DNA from 3 places in the Streptomyces nojiriensis genome. Region 3 is predicted to be linked to each of the others. Evidence: riboswitches for the same ligand, from Rfam matches in the RefSeq annotation. Region 3 holds a riboswitch; each other region holds the start of a gene.
What was found. A riboswitch is a leader RNA that binds a small molecule or an ion and turns the genes downstream of it on or off. The one in region 3 is predicted to bind guanidine.
Positions count from the first base shown of each region.

Region 1 (5,990 bases), 2.8 Mb from region 3:
ACAGCCCGAACCCGAGGGCCGCCGCCGTGAGATGGCCGACGGTGGTGAAGTCCGGCAGCGGCCCGCTCCAGTCGGCTCCGCCGAGCGGCCAGGCGATGACGAAGGCGGCCCAGGGAAGGCGGCCCCGGCGCGGCAGGGCGAGCGTGCCGATCGCCAGCACGGTCTGGGCTCCGTAGCTGACCCCGTAGTCCAAGGCCTGCCGGACGGCCGCCGGATACCAACCGTGCCGCAACGCAACGGCGATGACGACAGCGGTGAGCAGGGTGGCCGCGACGTGCCCGCCGAGGAACACGGCCACGGCGCGCACCCTCCCCCACCGGTGCTCCACCCAGGCCAGGAAGCAGCAGACGCCGAGGCCCAAGGTGATCAGCGTGCCCACGAAGTCGGTCGAGGTGACGTCCGTGAGCGTACCGTCGAAGAACAGCGCGCTGCCGAGCAGCGCGGGCACCGGATGGTCCTGCAGGTTGTCCAGGTTGGTGCTGACGTGGCCCAGCACGGCGGCCGCCCGTTCGGTGGACAGGCCGTGGCCGACCCAGGCGTGGCTGCCCAGGAGCAGGCAGACGTAGGCGAGGGTCAGCGGCGCGCGGCGCGGGTACCCCCGCACGGCGCGGACGAGCCCGTCCAGAGCACCCCGCAGTGACTGAGAGTTCATACCGTGGCATTCTCCAGGTCGCACCGAGGGCCGGGATCGGCGGGTGCCGGCGGGTGCCGGCGGCCGTCCCGGTCGGGGCCGGGCCCCCGTGTCAGTCCTCCAGGCGGGACAGCCAGGTGGCGAGCAGCGTTTCGAGTACCGCGGCCTCCTCGGGCGTCACGAGGTCCAGCAGGCGGCGTTCGTTGCGCATGTGGTCGGTGAACGCCCGGTCCACGAGGTCGCGTCCGGCCGAGGTGAGGGCGACGATCCGGCCGCGCTGGTCGTCGTCGGAGCGTCGGCGGGTGACGAGTCCGGACCGCTCCAGGCGGTCGATCCGCTTGGTCATCGCACCGGTGGTGACCATGGTGTGCGCGGCGAGCTCGCCCGGCGCCCGCTCGAAGGGCTCACCTGCACGGCGCAGTGCGCACAGGACGTCGAACTCCCCCTCGCTGAGGCCGTAGCGGTCGTAGACGAGGCCGAGTTCCGCGCCGAGCCGGTCGGCGAGGCGGTGCAGTCGGCCGATCACGCCCTGTGGGCCGACATCGAGGTCAGGCCTTTCGCGACGCCAGTCGGCCTGGATCCTGGCCACCCGGTCCAGGGGCGGATCGTGCTCGACGGACATTTTTGCTTCCATGGAAGCTATATTACCTTCCATGGAAGCAAATGTGCGCTGGGTGGCGCTGACCGCAGTGGCACCGGTGGCCTGGGGAGCCAACTACTTCGTCACCCATGAGTTCCTGCCTGCGGACCACCCGCTGTACGGGGCCGCCCTGCGGGCGCTGCCGGCCGGCCTGGTCCTGCTGGCGCTGTGCCGTCGGCGGCCGCACGGCGCGTGGTGGGGGCGGTCCGCCCTGCTCGGGCTGCTCAACGTGAGCGTGTTCTTCTTCCTCGTCTCACCGCCTCCCAGCTGCTGCCGACGAGCGTGGCCGCGACCGTCATGGCCGCCTCCCCCTTGATCATGATGCTCGCCGCCTGGCCCCTGGTCGCCGAGCGGCCCGGCATCGCCCACCTGGCGGGCGCCGTGATCGGGCTGGGCGGGGTGTGCCTCATGCTGCTCGGGGGCGTGGGCGGGATCAGCCTGCCGGGCGTCCTGGCCTCGGCCGCGGCGGTGCTGGTGTCGTCCGTCGGCCACGTCCTGGCCAAGCGGTGGAACACCGGCGCCGACGGGGACACCGGCGCCGGTGTGCTCGCGTCGACCGCTTGGCAGCTCACCGCCGGAGGCCTGCTCCTGCTGCCGGTGGCCGTGGCCGTCGAGGGCGCCCCGCCACCGATGTCCCCGTCGGCCCTGCTCGCGTTCTGCTACGTCGGCCTGGTCGCCACCGCGCTGGCCTTCGCCATCTGGTTCGCCGGCCTTCGCCGCCTGCCCGCCGGGACGGTCGGTCTGATAGGGCTGCTCAATCCGGTCACCGGCGTACTGCTCGGGACGGTGGTCGCCGGGGAGGTGCTGACGGGCCGACAGCTGTGCGGACTGGCACTCGTACTGGGCGCGGTCGCCCTCGGCCGGCCCCCGGGCAGAGGCGGACGGGCGAGCCGGGGTACGGCGGCGGGCGGCGGACGAGCACGTCGCGAAGGTCAGGTGGGCGCGGCTCAGTCGTCCGGGCAGAGGACGAAGAGGGGGAAGGCCAGCCGTCGGGGCTGAGTGCCGATCTCGTCGAGTGCGGCGCGGATCTCGTGCAGGTGGTCGGTGGTCATCTGCAGTGGGGGTTCGTGGGGCTGGTAGGTGGTGCGGACCGGGTAGTCCACGCCCGGTTCGGTGGTCATCTCGATGTGACAGCCCATGACGTGGGTGACCGGTCGGCGTTCGCAGAACTCGATCAGCCGGTCGATGGTCCGGGTGAACGCGTGCCGATCCTGGATGTAGAGGCGGCCCGGATAGACCGTGTCGCCGGTGAGCAGGAACCCGGTCCACGGGTCGTAGTACGTGACGGCGCTCTCGTGGTGCCCGGGGGTGGCCAGGCACTCGAGCCCGCGGCCGCCCAGATCGACCCTAGCCGTGGCGGTGGGGTTCTCGTCGAATCCGAAATGCTTCCAGGCCGTGGGCAGGTCTGCCGCGACCACTGTGGTGTCGGGACGGCCGGCGAACTGGCCGTCGCCCGCGGTGTGGTCGCCGTGGGCATGGGTGTGCAGCACCAGCAGGTGGTACTCCTGGCGGGGGTGGCGGGCGAGCCAGCCGTCGACGAGCCGGTCCACCACCGGGCGCAAGGGGAAGAACTCACCGGACGCAGTGGCCCCGGTATCGATCAGCACCGCCCGGTCGTTGCCGAACAGCAGGAAGAGAAACGGCGCTTCGTAGTCGATCGCCATGTTCTGCCGCAGGATGACCGTGTGCTCGTCGTACGCGTAGACCTGGATGTCCGGGTCGGTGTTGTGCTTGGCCGATGGTGAGCCGTGGATCCAGCGGACGTCCAACTCGCGAGGCCGAGAAGCCGGGCTGTCGAAATCGATGAAGGACGTGCCTTCAGCCATGACGCCTCCTGCGTGCGTCGTCTTGGCGGGCCGGGTACGGCGCACATCTCGTCCGGGGTGGGCACGTACGAGCCTCCGCCGCGACGCTACCACGAGATTGATCCACTGCCCTGGTGGTGCCCGGCGCCCGTGCGGCGACGGCAGTGCCCTTCGCCGAGAAACCTCGGTAGGAATGTGTGAAATTCATTCGTCGGCATTTCGCCGGCCGCTCGGCACCACAGCAGCTGACGTCACCTCACATTGCCTGCCCGACCGCCGATTTCAGGCCATGAGGCCATGGCAATTCGAAGCGGTAGCCGATAGCGCACCGCTACGATTCGATCATGGGACCCCTGAAACCGAATCTCATTGAACTCATAGTCGGCCTCATCGCCTTCTCCGTGGTCTTCGCGACCCTGGCCAAGGTCCTCCTGCCGAGGATCAACAGGACCCTCGCCGAGCGCGAGGAGGCCACCGCGGGCGCGCTCGAGCGGGCCGAGGTGGTCCAGAGGGAGGCGCAGCGCCTTCGGACCGAGTACCAGGCGGAGTTGAGTGCCGCCCGTCACGAGGCCGCCCAGATCCGCCAGGCCGCACACGAGGAGGGCCTCACCCTCCTCGCCGCCGTCCGCTCGGAGGGGCAGAAGGCGCGCGAGGACATGGTCGCCGCGGCCACCGTGCAGCTGGAGGCCGACCGGGTGATCGCCGAGGCGGAGCTCCGCGAGCACGTCCTCGGGCTGGCCACCGAGCTGGCCGGCCGCATCATCGGCGAACCGCTCACCGACGTCGACCGTGCCCGCGCCGTCGCCGACGAGTTCTTCGCCGAGACCGAGGCCGAGGCCGACACCAAGGGCTGAGTCCACGGCCGCTCCCGCGCACCAGGTCCGGGACGGGCGCGTGCTCCGTCACCCCACCATTCCAGCCCGTCTCTTCCGGATCTTGCCGGGCCCGCGACGCCCGGCACCGCACCTGGCCGCGTTGTCGGGGCACCCGAGTACGTCCAGTACACGGGCGCCCCTCCGCCTTGCCCTGCACGGCACCGGACGCCGCGGGCTCGGCCGACAAGATCCGAAAGAGACGGCCTAGAGTGGGGCCCCGAACGGAGAGGTGGGCGATGACGAACCGTCACGCGGTGGTGGTCGGAGCCGGAATCGGCGGCCTCACGGGCGCCGTCGCACTGCACCGCCGGGGCTGGCGCGTGACCGTCTGCGAACGCTCCCCCGAACCCCCCGTCACCGGCGCCGGCATCGGCCTCGCCCCCAACGCCCTGCGCGCACTCGACGCGGTCGGCGTCGATGTCTCCCGAGCGATCGGCGGCGCCGTACCCGCGACGATGGGCGTGCGGCGCCCCGACGGCCGGTGGCTCACCCGGGCGGGCACCGCCGACATGGCGGCCCGCTACGGCATGGCGCCCCTCGCCGTCCCGCGCCCGGCCCTCACCGCCACCCTCGCCGCCGCGCTGCCGCCGTCCGCCCTGCGGTACGGCACCGAGGTGACCGGGGTCGACGATGCCGAGGACCGGCCGACCGTCCGTACGGCGGCGGGCCCGGGCATCCGAGCCGATCTGGTCGTCGCCGCCGACGGCATCCACAGTCCGCTGCGCCGCGCGCACTTCCCCGCGCACCCCGGACTGCACTATCTCGGTGAGACGGCCTGGCGGACCATCGTGGACGCCCCGGACCTGCGGATACCGGCCATGAGCGAGACGTGGGGGCGGGGGGAGCGGTTCGGGGTGACCCCCCTCGTGGACGGCCGCTACTACCTCTACGCCACCGCGGTCGTCCCGCCGGACACCCGTCTCACCGACCCGCGCACCGAACTGCGGCGGCGCTTCGGCACATGGCACGACCCCATTCCGGCGCTGCTGGACCGCGTCGGGCGCCAGGGCGCTGCCGATGTCCTGCGGAACGACCTCTACGACCTGGCCGCCCCGCTCCCGTACCTGCACCACGGCCGGATCGCCTGGCTGGGCGACGCGGCCCACGCCATGGCCCCCAACCTGGGGCAGGGCGGCTGCCAGGCCATCGAGGACGCTGTGGTCCTCGCCCGTCTGCTGCCCGCCGGAGAGCGCGGCGACGGCGGGGACACCGCCGTTCCGGCCGCCCTCGCCGCGTACACCGCCGCCCGCCACGCCCGCACCGACGCCGTGCGCCTTCGTGCCCGCCGCGTCGGACGGCTGGGCGTGCTGCGCAACCCGGTCGTGGTGGCCGTCCGTGATCTCGCGGTCCGGGTCACCCCGGCCCGTCTGGCCCTGCGCGGCATGGACGACCTCTTCAACGGGTTCCGCCTCCCCGCGTAGCGGTGGGGGCGGTCCGGGACGGCCCTCAGGTGGTGCGGGCTGGGAAGGAGAAGCTGTAGCCCTGCTCCGTGAGCCAGGGCAGGTACTCCTTCAGCGCGGCGACGGTCTCGCTGCGGTCGCCGCCGCCGTCGTGGAAGAGGACCGTCGGCTGCCGGGGGAGCTTGCCCTCCACGGAGGAGAGGATGGCCTTCAGGCCCGGCCTGCTCCAGTCCTGGGGATCGACGCTCCAGCCCAGCGGCCGCATCCCGCTCGCGGCGGCGATCGCGCGGCTGTCCGGGGTGAAGGCTCCGCCCGGCGCGCGGTAGTAGGCGACCGGGACCCCGGGAACCGCCTTCTCGATCATGGCCTTGCCGTCGAGGATCTGCTGCCGCTGGTAGGCGACGGGCTTGTGGTCCATCGTGACGTCGTGGTCGACGGAGTGGTCGCACAGCCGGTGCCCGTCGGCGGCAACCGCACGCACCAGCTCCGGGTACTTCTGCGCCTTGGTGCCGATCATGCAGAAAGTGGCCTTGACGTGGTTCTTTCGCAGCGTCTCCAGGACCTGGGGCGTCCAGCGGGGGTCCGGACCGTCGTCGATGGTGATCGCGACCTGGCGGCCCGCGCCCTGTGCCAGCCGGG
Region 1 is NZ_CP071139.1:931,869-937,858, forward strand. Features, by position in the region: gene JYK04_RS04545 (rhomboid-like protein) at 1-652, opposite strand, end outside; gene JYK04_RS04550 (MarR family winged helix-turn-helix transcriptional regulator) at 744-1,265, opposite strand; partial or broken gene JYK04_RS04555 (EamA family transporter) at 1,285-2,270, shown strand; gene JYK04_RS04560 (MBL fold metallo-hydrolase) at 2,219-3,097, opposite strand; guanidine-III (ykkC-III) riboswitch at 3,109-3,176, opposite strand; gene JYK04_RS04565 (F0F1 ATP synthase subunit B family protein) at 3,421-3,930, shown strand; gene JYK04_RS04570 (FAD-dependent monooxygenase) at 4,188-5,372, shown strand; gene JYK04_RS04575 (polysaccharide deacetylase family protein) at 5,398-5,990, opposite strand, start outside.
Region 1: it holds a riboswitch for guanidine, as region 3 does, so the genes downstream of both, JYK04_RS04560 (MBL fold metallo-hydrolase) here and JYK04_RS17335 (DMT family transporter) in region 3, are expected to answer to the same signal.

Region 2 (5,990 bases), 4.5 Mb from region 3:
ATGAGTGCGCCCCAGCCGCAGCCCGCACGGGCCCTGGCCGCCGCCGACGCCCTGGGTGCCCGGCTGGGCGCCACCCGCACCGAGCCCGCCACCAACCCCCAACTGGAAGCACTGGCACTGGCCGTGACGGCCAATCAGCCCGTGCTCCTGTGGGGTGAGCCGGGCATCGGCAAGTCCGCCGGCATGGAGCAGCTCGCCACCGCGCTCGGCGTGCGGCTGGAGACCGTCATCGCCAGCGTCCACGAGCCCTCCGACTTCGCGGGACTGCCCATCGTCGGTGAGGACCCGGCCACCACCGGTGTCCCCATGGCCCCGCCGGACTGGGCGGTACGCCTCGCCCGCACCGGCCACGGACTGCTGTTCTTCGACGAGTTGTCCTCCGCCCCGCCGGCCGTGCAGGCGGCCCTGCTGCGCGTGGTCCTGGAGCGCCGGGTCGGCAGCCTCGAACTGCCGCCGGCGGTACGGATCGTCGCCGCGGCCAATCCGCCGGCCAGCGCCGCGGACGGCTGGCACCTCAGCCCGCCGCTCGCGAACCGCTTCGTCCACCTCGACTGGACGCACAACCCGCGCACCGTGGCCCGCGGCATGGCAGGCACCTGGCCCGAGGTGGCGATCCCGGCCGTCGATCCCGCCAAGACCTCCGGGTCGGTCGCCCGGGCCCGCGGCGCCGTCTCCGGGTTCCTCACCGCCCGGCCGGGCCTGGTCCACCACATGCCGGCCGAGGCCGCCGGACGGGGCCGCGGCTGGCCCTCCCCGCGCACCTGGGAGATGGCCCTGCGGCTGCTGGCCACGGGGTACGCGGCGTCGACGGGCCGGGAGGCACTGGCAGCCGCGCTCACCGGCGCCGTGGGTGAAGCCGCCGGGATCGAACTGCTCTCGTACCTCGAACACCTCGACCTGCCCGACCCGGACCGGGTGCTGGCCGACCCCGACGCCTTCGCCCTGCCCGAGCGCGGCGACCGGCAACTGGCCTTCCTCATCGCCGTGGTCGCGGCCGTGCAGAGCGAGCTCACCCGCCCCCGGTGGGAAGCGGGCTGGGTGGTCCTCGCCAAGGCCGTGGACGCGGGCGTGCCCGACGTCGCCGCCCGAGCCGCCGCCGACCTCGCCGCGATGCGCGACCTCGACTGGCCGGTTCCCGCCGGCATCGACGCGTTCGTGGAACTGCTCCAGCTGTCCGGCTCGCTGCCGGGCGGCGGCTGAGCCCGGTCCCCCGCCGTGCGCCCGGAGCTGGACCGCGCGAAGCTGCTGGCGGCCCGTTACAAGGCCGCCGAGACCCGTCCGTACCTCGCTTCCGCGCTGTACGCCCTGACCGTCGTCCCCTCGGCCGACGTGCGCACCATGGGCGTCGACCGGCACTGGCGCTGCTACGTCTCGCCCGCCTTCGTCGAGGCGACCCCGGTGGCCGCACTGGCCGGGGTGTGGATCCACGAGGTGGCGCACCTGCTGCGCGACCACCACGGCCGGGCCGACCGCCTGCCCGCCGCCGACCAGCGCGATCAGGTCCGGATCAACATCGCCCAGGACTGCGAGATCAACGACGACCTGCTGGCCGACGGACTGGTGCTGCCCGAGGGCCGGATGGAGCCCAGGCTCTACGGGCTGCCCACGGGCGGCCTGTTCGAGACCTACCTGCCGGCGATTCCCCCGACGCCCCACGGCCCGGACTGCGGTTCCGGTGCGCACGGCACCCCCCGGCCCTGGGAGCTGGGCGAGGAGGGCGGCCCCGCCCGGGTCGGCCCGGTGGAGGCCGAGGCCCTGCGCCGGCAGACCGCCGAGGCCGTACGGGCCCACCGGCGCAGCCGGGGACGGGTCCCGGAGGGCTGGGCCCGGTGGGCCGAGGAAGTTCTGGAGCCGTCCGTCGACTGGCGCCAGGCCCTGGCGGGAGCGGTCCGCGAGGCCGCGGCCTGGGCGGCCGGCGCGGTGGACTACACCTACCGCCGCCCCTCGCGCCGGACACCCGCGCTCGGCGGCCGGGTGGTGCTGCCCAGTCTGCGCAGGCCGCTGCCGCGGGTGGCCGTCGTCATCGACACCTCCGGATCGATGGGCCCCGACGACCTCGCGGCCGCCCTCGCCGAAGTCACCGGCGTCCTGCGGGAGGTGGGCGTCGGCGGCAACCGGGTCGCCGTCCTCGCGTGCGACGCCGACGTGCATGCCGTGACCCGGGTGCGCAGCGCCGGCGAGGTGACCCTGGCCGGCGGCGGGGGCACGGACATGCGCGTCGGCATCGGCGCGGCCCTGGCCCTGCCCGACCGGCCGAACGTCGTGATCGTGCTGACCGACGGCTACACGCCGTGGCCGCAGGAGACGCCGTCCTGCCGGCTGATCGCGGCGCTGATCGGCAACACCCCTCCCGCGCCCCCGTCCTGGGTGGAGACCGTACGCGTCGACCTGGCCGTGTGAACCCAAGTGACGCGCCTGCGGCGGCCTTTGCCGGCACGGGCACCGGCGCGGGCGCCGTCGCGGCCTCCACGGCAGCTCCAGTCACCCTCTGTGTTTAACGTCCCGCAATTCGGTAACAAGATGTAGTGACAGGAAGTCAATACTCGACGAAAGGCAGGACCATGAATCTCGTCAACGTGCTCATCCTCGTCGCGGTCCTCGCACTTGTCGGCCTTCTGATCGCGGCCCCCAGCGCCACCGTGCGGCGCAACCCGTTCCCGGGCCGGCGACAGCGAGCCGGCCATCGCCGCTCGGACGCTCCCCGGTCGACCCGGGTGCCCGGTCAGCGGGGCGTCCAGCACCACGCGCCCTGACCCCGGGCACGGCGGCCGGCCGTCAGACGGTTTCGGTGGCGAAGAGCTCCAGGTGGGCGCAGTGCGGGCAGCGGTAGGCCTCGATGCGCCGCCGGGGCTTCCCCAGCCGTTTGGCACCGCCGAACATGCCGCGTTCCAGCGCTCCGGCGATCCAGCGCGCGTACCCCCGGGCCCCCTCCCCGGCGTCCTCGACGAAACCCGGCTCCAGGCCGACGCCACCGCAGTACGTACATCTCATCGCGTCCACGGGACGAGTGTAGGAAGGGGGCCGCGGCGCCGGCGGCCGGGCCGGCTCCGCGGCCCGTGAGGAACTTCACCGCGGAGGATGTCCGCGGACCGCGGCCCGCGTTGCTAGATTGTCCGGCGGCCGGTCCAAGGCCCCGGACGAGATGCGCCGTACCCGGTTACGCACGACGACGCACGAGGTGCCGCACCAGCGGCGCCGTCCGCTGTCCGCACCCGGGCAGCGTCCTCGTCGAGCAAGATGGGCCGTACGCCATGACCGTGCCACTCACCAGCAGCCTGTACCGGACGACCGCGCACGCCGCGGGGGGACGTACCGGATCCGTCCGCACGGACGACGGACGTCTGGACGTCCGCCTCGCCCCGCCGCGCAAGAAGGTGCCCGGCACCACCAACCCCGAGCAGCTGTTCGCGGCCGGTTTCGCCGCCTGCTTCACCTCCGCGCTCGCGGAGGTCGCCGCCGAGTTCGGGGCGGACGCCTCCACCGCACGCGTGGCCTGCGAGGTCCGGCTCGGCACCACGGACACGCCCGCCGGCTACGGCCTCGCGGTGACGCTCACCGTCGCCCTGCCCGGGTGGCGGGAGGCGGACCTCCAGCCCCTGCTGCACCGGGCGGACGCGGTCTGCCCGTACTCGCAGGCCGTACGCGGCAACGTACCCCTGACGCTCCTGGCCGTGGACGGGACCGCCGAGACCGCTGAGACCGCCGAGAACGCCGAGGCCGCCGCCGATGACCGCGCCTGAGCCCGGGCCGGGCGGGCAGGTCCCCGACGGCTCCGACGGCCCCGGCGTTCCGGTGCCCGAGCACGGCGCCTGGCTGCGGCGGGGCATCAGCCGGGACGGCGGACCCCTCGTCGAGGACCGCGAAGTGGTGTGGCTGCAGGCCGGGTCGTACTACGCCGACAGCCGGGGCTTCGCCGGTACGACGTCCTTCGACGGCTCCCGGGTGCACTTCCACCACCTCACGGGCGAGCCCGGCGAAGACGCCGGCACCTTCCGGTGGGACGGTGCGAACCTCGTCGAGCGGGGCACCAACCCGGACGGCAGCACCTTCCTGGAGATCTGGACCCCGCTGGCCGGCGCCGACGGCGCCTGCGGCTCCTGGTCCGGCCCGGACCACCACGTGGTGCGCGTCGGCCACCACGTGGTGCATGTCGATTCCCGTGCCGGTACGTACTGGCGGCTGTAGCCCCGGAGGGCCCGGGGCTGCGGCGCACCGTCAGGGCAGGAGACCCGCCGGGAGGTATTCCGCGTACTCCGAGGCCGGCCGGCCGGTGGCCTGGCGGACCAGGTCGTCGATGGGGTCGGTCTCCTCCTGCGGCGCGGGCGCGCCGAGGCGGGCGGCGACGTCCTTGCGGAGGGTCGGGAGCAGGGCGTAGAGGCGGTCGCCGGGACAGGAGGTGGCGTTGAAGTCGCGGTGGCCGTAGATCTCCGACGCGGACAGGCCGTACTGGTCGCAGATGTGGGCGCACAGGTCGGCCAGGGCCGCGTACTGCGCCGCCGGCGGGTCCTGCGAGGTGTACGTGCCCTCGTTCTCGATGCCGATCGACACGGTGTTCTGCCCGACGCAGTGCGCCGCGCGGACCTGGCGGGTGCCGGCGCGCAGCTCCGCCAGGCTGTTGTGGCGCCCCTCCAGCACGAAGGCCCCGCGGCTGACGGTGAAGTGCTGACCCGTGTCGATCCAGCCCTGCGCGTCCATGTGGTACGTCTGGATCGCGCGGGCGAGGGCGACGGCGCGCTGCTTCGAGTAGTCCGTCACGTTCGCCGTCGCCGTGTGGTGGACGATGATCCGCTCCGGGCCGTTGTCCAGGACGACGACGGGTTCGGACGCCTCCCGCGCACCCCAGGCGGCGCAGCCGATGATGTCCGGGGCGGCGGCGGAGTACGCCCGCCCCGCCGTGGCGAGCGGCAGTGCCGCGGCGGCGGTCAGGGCGAAGGCTCCCGTGAGGACCGACCGGCGGGTGTACGGGGCCGCGGCGCGCGCCGCCGGCTGGTGCAGTGCGGAGAAGGTCATGCGGCGCCATTGAAGGGGACTCCCCCTCCACCGGCCGCGCAGACACACCGCGCGACCCCCCGGACTGTCCCCGACCGGCCGCGCCGGGACGGCTCCCCTACGCGGTGACGCTGCCGAGCCAGAGCAGGTCACGTGCCCGGGTCATCGCCACGAAGAGCTGGCTGCGGAGCAGTTCCGCACGCTCCCGGGCCGTCTCCGAGGTCTCCGTGCCGCCCGCCGTGCCGGCCGGCGTCCCGTTCGTGAACACCGCGTCGTACCGGGGCAGGAGGACGTTCTTGAACTCCAGGCCCTTGGCCCTGCGATAGGTGCCGATCTTCACCGCGTCGACCGCACGGCCGTCGTAGTGCTCCAACTGGCACACCGGGATGCCCGCCTGGGTGAGCAGCCGCTGGTAGTGGCCGATGGCACGCATGGAGGGGCACAGCAGGGCGGTGTCGGCCCGCGCACCGTCGGGCAGGGAACGCAGGGCGTCCAGGAGTTCCCCGTCGTGGGCTTCCACCGTGGGCCGGGTGACGCGTACGACGTCCCCGTCGTGGTAGGTGAGGTCGACGTCGCGGCGGCCCGGGGTGCGTTCGCCGTCGAGGTCCTCGAAGGCGTCGTCGGCCACGACGGTGAGGGCCGCGTCCAGGATCTGTTTGCTGTTGCGGTAGTTGGTGCGCAGCACCTGTCCGCGGTCGCCGCGGATGTCGATGCCCGCGTCGGTGAGGCGGAAGCCGCCCGGGTACACGGTCTGCTGGCCGTCGCCGACGAGCAGCAGACCGTTCGGTGCGTCGCCGACGAGCGCGTGCAGCAGGCGTACGCCGACGAGCGTGAGGTCCTGGACCTCGTCCACGACGACGGCCGCATAGAGGGGCCGCTCGCGCCGGCGTACCGCTTCGGCCAGCGCCAGGGAGAGGACGTCGTTGAAGTCGTGGACGCCGCGCTCGCCGCGCAGCGCTTCGTACGCCTCGTACAGCTCCCACATCGACTGCCGGTGCGCA
Region 2 is NZ_CP071139.1:8,189,177-8,195,166, reverse strand. Features, by position in the region: gene JYK04_RS37045 (AAA family ATPase) at 1-1,200, shown strand; gene JYK04_RS37050 (ankyrin repeat domain-containing protein) at 1-4, shown strand, start outside; gene JYK04_RS37040 (vWA domain-containing protein) at 1,216-2,400, shown strand; gene JYK04_RS37035 (hypothetical protein) at 2,562-2,753, shown strand; gene JYK04_RS37030 (hypothetical protein) at 2,776-2,991, opposite strand; guanidine-III (ykkC-III) riboswitch at 3,114-3,176, shown strand; gene JYK04_RS37025 (Ohr family peroxiredoxin) at 3,252-3,740, shown strand; gene JYK04_RS37020 (hypothetical protein) at 3,727-4,185, shown strand; gene JYK04_RS37015 (peptidoglycan recognition protein family protein) at 4,216-5,010, opposite strand; gene JYK04_RS37010 (nuclease-related domain-containing DEAD/DEAH box helicase) at 5,108-5,990, opposite strand, start outside.
Region 2: it holds a riboswitch for guanidine, as region 3 does, so the genes downstream of both, JYK04_RS37025 (Ohr family peroxiredoxin) here and JYK04_RS17335 (DMT family transporter) in region 3, are expected to answer to the same signal.

Region 3 (5,990 bases):
CCTCCAGGGCCGGGCCGCGCCGCGGCGCCCCGGCCACCACGACGCCCCGCTCGCGCGCCCGGTCCCGGCCCCGGCCCCTCTCCCGGCCTCTCTCCCGGTCCGGCGCCCGCGCCGGTACCGCCTCCAGCTCCGCTTCGGCCTCAGCCACCCTGGACCACCACCTTCCGCGTCGCGGCCGACTGCAACAGCCGCCCCGTTCCCAGCAGTACGAGCGCCCACCCGGCCTGGAAGCCCAGCGCCTCGGCCGCGCCCCCGGCCCCCGCGTGCTTGCCCAGCAGGACGTCCATCGGCACCTGCAGCATCGCCGCCCACGGCAGGGTCCGCACGAACTCGCCGAACCCGCCCGGGAACACGGTCAGCGGCAGCAGCATCCCGGAGAAGAAGATCGAGGCGACGGTGGCCATGACGTTGATCCCCGCCCCGTCCATCAGCCAGAAGGCCACCAACCCCACCATGTAGCGCAGCGCGAAGCTCACCACCAGCGCCAGCAGTACGGACACCAGGAACAGCAGCCAGCGCAGCGGATCGGCGGGCAGCGCCAGCGGGAACGCCAGCGCCCCCGCCACCAGCGGCAGCACCCCGCGGCCCGCCAACTGGAAGCCAGCCCGGCCCAGATCGGCCGCGAGCCACCACATCTGGAGGTCCGCGGGCCGGTAGAGGTCGACCGCGATGTCGCCCGTCCGGATCCGCTCCTGGAGCTCCTCCTGGAAGCCGCCGCCGATCAGCGCGGCGGCGGCCAGCAGCGATTGGCTCACCCAGACGAAGGTCAGCGCCTGCGCCTGGTCGTAGCCGCCGAGCCCGGGCCGCTCGTCCCACAGCGCGATGTACGTGTACGCGACGATGAACCCGAACACGGTGTTGGTGAACACCCCGGCCGCGGTCGCCGTCCCGTAGGTGGCGTAGCGCCTGAATCCGCCTGCCACGACCGCCAGGTAGAGACCCACCGGCCGACGCGCTCCGTTCCGCACTCTCCGGCGCACCGTATCCCTCCGTTTCCCACGTCGTTCCTACGTCGGCCAAAGCGCGCGAGCTTAGTGCGGAGGGGCGAGCCACGCGACCGATTTATGCCCGTCCGGGGCGGAATCATCGGCCATCGGGTAGACACCATGAGGTACAGAAGTGGATATTTTGAACGGCGTCGAGGAGTCCTGGAGATGAGCGACCAGTCACCACCCCCGGGCTGGACCCCTCGCGACCCCGACACCCCGCCCGACGTGCCGCAGCCGCGGACGGAACCGCCGACACCACACCAGGCACAGCAGGCAGATCAGACACAGCAGACACGGCAGGCACAGCAGCAGTCGCCGCACCAGGGCGGACCGGGGCAGAAAGCCCGGCGCAGGAGAACCGGCTGGCGCCGCATCCTGCCCACCTGGCGCATGGTCCTCGGCGGCATCCTGCTCATCGCCCTGCTGATCGGCGGCGCCCTCGTGGCCGGCTACCTGCTGGTCGACATCCCGCCGGCCAACGCCGCGGCCACCGCGCAGTCCAACGTCTACCTCTACTCCGACGGCTCCCAGATCGCCCGCGACGGCGAGGTCAACCGCGTCAACGTACCGCTGTCGCAGATCCCCCGGACCGTGCAGGAGGCCGTACTGGCCGCCGAGGACCGGGACTTCTACTCCGAACGGGCGGTCGACCCCAAGGCGATGCTCCGCGCCGCCTGGAACACCGCGACCGGCAAGGGCACCCAGTCCGGTTCGACGATCACCCAGCAGTACGTCAAGAACTACTACTTGGGCCAGGAACAGACGATCAAGCGCAAGGTCAAGGAGTTCTTCATCGCGATCAAACTCGGTCGCGAGAAGTCGAAGAACTACATCCTCGAGGGCTACCTGAACACCAGCTACTTCGGCCGCAACGCGTACGGCATCCAGGCCGCCGCCCAGGCCTACTACGGCAAGGACGTAGGAAAACTCACCACCGCGGAGGGCGCCTACCTCGCCACCCTCCTCAACTCCCCCAGCGCCTTCGACGTCGTCTCCCACCCCCAGAGCCGCACCCGCGCCCTCGCCCGCTGGAACTACGTACTCGACGGCATGGTCAAGAAGGGCTGGCTGTCCCCCACCGAACGCGCGACGACACAGTTCCCCGAACCGGGCAAGGTCCGCGCGGCCGCCGGCCTCTCCGGCCAGCGCGGCTACCTCGTCGAAGCGGTCAAGGACTACATCGTCGACAACAAGATCCTCGACGACAAGACCCTCGCCGAAGGCGGCTACCGCATCACCACCACCCTCGACAAACGCCGCCAGAGCGCCCTCGTCGACGCCGTCGACGGCCAGATGGTCAGCAAGCTCGACCCCGCGAAGCGCAAGGCCGACCGGCTGGTCCGGGCCGGCGGGGTCTCCATCGACCCGGCCACCGGCAAGGTCCTCGCCATGTACGGCGGCATCGACTACACCAAGCAGTACGTGAACAACGCGACCCGCCACGACTACCAGGTCGCCTCCACCTTCAAGCCGTTCGTCTTCGCCACCGCCGCCGAGAACGGCTCCCGCACCCAGGACGGCCGCCGGATCACCCCGAACACGATCTACAACGGCGACAACAAACGCCCGGTCGTCGGCGGCCGCATCCGCTTCGCCCCCGAGAACGAGGGCCAGGTCTCCTACGGGAACATCAGCGTCAACACCGCCACCGACCTCTCCGTCAACGCCGTGTACGCACAGATGGCGGTCGACGTCGGCACCGCCAAGGTCAAGAAGACCGCCATCGACCTCGGCATCCCCGAGAACACCCCCAACTTCGTACCCGGCCCGGCCATGGCCCTCGGCACCCTGCAGGCCAGCGTCCTCGACATGACCCAGGCCTACGCCACCCTCGCCGACCACGGCCGACGCACCCCCTACACCTTCGTCGAGAAGATCACCAAGGGCGGCGAGACCATCCCCCTCCCCCCGCGCGCACCCACCCAGGCCATCAGCCGCGAAGCCGCCGACACCACCACGTCCATGCTGGTCAGCGTCGTGGACAACGGCACCGGCACGGCCGCCCTCGCCGCCGGCCACCCGGCCGCGGGCAAGACCGGCACCGGCGAACTCGACCGCTCGGCCTGGTTCGCCGCCTACACCCCGGACCTGGTCACCGTGATCTCGATGATGGGCCAGGACCCGGACACCGGAACCCTGGAATCCCTCTACGGCGCCCTCGGCGAGGCCCGCATCGGCGGCGGCGGCTACCCCGCCCGGATCTGGGCCGCGTACACCAAGACCGCCCTGGAAGGCACCGACCCCGTCGACTTCGACCTGGAACTCCAGCCCGGCGCCGCACCGCCCCCGCCGCCGCCCAGCCCGGAATCCAGCCCGCCGCAGGAGACCCCCGGCGAACCCTCGCCCAGCACCCCCGCGCGCCCGACCCGGCCCTCCCCGTCGAACCCGACGGGCGGCCGCAACCAAGGCGGACAGAACAACGGAGGCCAGAACCAGGGCGGCCAGGACAACGGCGGCCCGGTGAACGCAGGCCAGGACAACGGCGGCCAGGACAACGGCGGCACCACCCAGGGCGGCGACCAGGGCGGCACCACCCAGGGCACGCAAGGCAGCGCACAGGGCAGCACCCAGGGCAGTGCGCAGGGCAGCGACGGAGGCCCGGCCGAAGGCCCGCGCCCGCCGTCCGCGTTCCTGGAGTAGCCGAGACGGACCGGTCAGTGACCGGAGGTCGCCTTCAGCCCCACCACGGCGACCAGCAGCAGACAGATGAAGAAGATCCGGGCGGCGGTGACGGGCTCACCCAGCACCGCCATACCGAGCACGGCCGCACCGGCGGCGCCGATGCCCACCCACACCCCGTACGCCGTACCGATCGGCAGGGTCTTCGCGGCGTACGACAGCAGCACCATGCTCGCGACGATCCCGGCACCCGTGAACACACTGGGCCACTGCCGGGTGAAACCTTCGGTGAACTTCATGCCGATCGACCAGCCGACTTCGAGCAGACCGGCGACGAGAAGAAGAACCCATGCCATGACGGCACCTCCGAGACAACGAGCGGTACGGGGTGCGTCGTCTTGTCGTACCCGGTACGGCGCGTCTCGTCGGGGTTCTCCCCCACCGTAGCAAAAGGGCGCGAAAAGGGCCGGTGACCTGGGCCACCAGCCCTTCAGCACTTCAGCACTTCAGCACTTGGTCAACGCCTCAGAGGTACAGCCCGGTGGAGTCCTCCGACCCCTCCAGCCGCTCCGCGGCCACGGCGTGCAGGTCCCGCTCGCGCATCAGCACGTACGTCGCACCGCGCACCTCGACCTCGGCACGGTCCTCGGGGTCGTACAGCACCCGGTCACCGGGCTCGACCGTCCGGACGTTCTGCCCGACCGCGACCACCTCGGCCCAGGCCAGCCGCTTGCCCACCGCGGCCGTCGCGGGAATCAGGATGCCGCCGCCCGAGCGCCGCTCGCCCTCGGGCAGATCGGACTTCACGAGCACGCGGTCGTGCAGCATGCGAATGGGCAGCTTGTCGTGGGTGGTGTTCTCGCTCACGCCCCGAACCTACCTGCCCGCGCCCGTCCCGTACCCCTCAGGGTCATCCGCTCTTGCGGCGCGCCGACACCACGAGCAGCCCGACCAGGCTCACGGCGACCAGCGCGACGGGCACGATCCGGTCGACGCGCGGAGCCCCGTCGTCGTGGCGCAGGCCGTCGCGCACATCCGTCACGAACCGGTTCACCGCGGCGAAGGCCCGCCCGGCGGTCTGGTCGACGGACGAGGCGACCCGTGCCTTCGCGTCCCCGATGATCGTCTTCGGGTGCATGCGCACACCGATCTCGTCGAGCGTCTCGGCGAGCTGCTCACGGCGGCGGACGATGTCCGCCTCGATCTGTGCGGGGGTCCTGGCTTCCGGCACCGCGCTGCCTCCGTCGTCGTGGTCGTGTGGGGCGTAGTCCGCCATGAACAGTCTGTCAGCTTAGTCTCATGGCATACCGATCCCCTCCCGAGGAGAGTGTCACGATGAGCGAGCGACTCCAGCCGGGCGACACCGCCCCCGCCTTCACCCTGCCCGATGCGGACGGCAACGAGGTCTCGCTCGCCGACCACAAGGGCCGCAAGGTGATCGTCTACTTCTACCCGTCCGCGCTGACCCCGGGCTGCACGAAGCAGGCCTGCGACTTCACGGACAACCTGGCCTTCCTGACGGGACACGGCTACGACGTCATCGGCGTGTCCCCGGACAAGCCGGAGAAGCTTGCGAAGTTCCGCGAGAAGGAGGACCTGAAGGTCACCCTGGTCAGCGACCCGGAGAAGGAGACGCTGACGGCGTACGGCGCGTACGGCGAGAAGAAGCTGTACGGCAAGACGGTGACCGGGGTCATCCGCTCCACGGTGGTCGTCGACGAGGCGGGCAAGGTGGAGCACGCCTTCTACAACGTCAAGGCCACGGGCCACGTAGCCAAGATCATCAAAGACCTGGGCCTCTGACCCCCGCCCTCCCTCCGCAAACGGCCCGCGCCACCCGGCGCGGGCCGCTCCGTTTATCGGACGTAACTCCCCGCAATCTGGTCCGTTAATCCGTACGAGGCCACGAACGCGCGGCCGGAACGGAGGGGCCGGGGTGCCGATCAGCCCGTACACGCAGGAACGCCTCGCGGAGGCGGCGCGCACGTCGCGCACGCTGTCGGAGGCGCTGGAGAAGCTGGGGGTCGATCCGAAGAGCGGCTCGCGGCGCTATCTGCACGACCGCATGCGGAGGCTGGGCGTGGACACGTCCCACTTCGAGCGAGCGGAAGCCGTCAAGTGGACGAGGGAGATCCTGGCCGCGGCTGTCGCCGATTCGACGAACATGTGCCAGGTTCTGCGACACCTCGGCCTTGAGGTCGTGGGTGGCCACCACACGCACATCAGCCGGCGGGTCAAGGCATTCGGCATAGACACCTCCCACTTCGAACTGCCCTCTCCTGCCGGACGTCCCAAGACCCGGCGCAGCCCGGAGAGCCTTCTGGTCAAGCAGCACGGACCCGACGCCCGGCGCATGCAGAGCGAGCATCTGAAACGGGCGTT
Region 3 is NZ_CP071139.1:3,723,118-3,729,107, forward strand. Features, by position in the region: gene JYK04_RS17320 (ABC transporter permease) at 1-40, opposite strand, end outside; gene JYK04_RS17325 (ABC transporter permease) at 141-944, opposite strand; gene JYK04_RS17330 (transglycosylase domain-containing protein) at 1,155-3,629, shown strand; gene JYK04_RS17335 (DMT family transporter) at 3,644-3,964, opposite strand; guanidine-III (ykkC-III) riboswitch at 3,996-4,061, opposite strand; gene JYK04_RS17340 (GroES family chaperonin) at 4,134-4,475, opposite strand; gene JYK04_RS17345 (DUF3618 domain-containing protein) at 4,519-4,884, opposite strand; gene bcp (thioredoxin-dependent thiol peroxidase) at 4,944-5,411, shown strand; gene JYK04_RS17355 (HNH endonuclease signature motif containing protein) at 5,545-5,990, shown strand, end outside.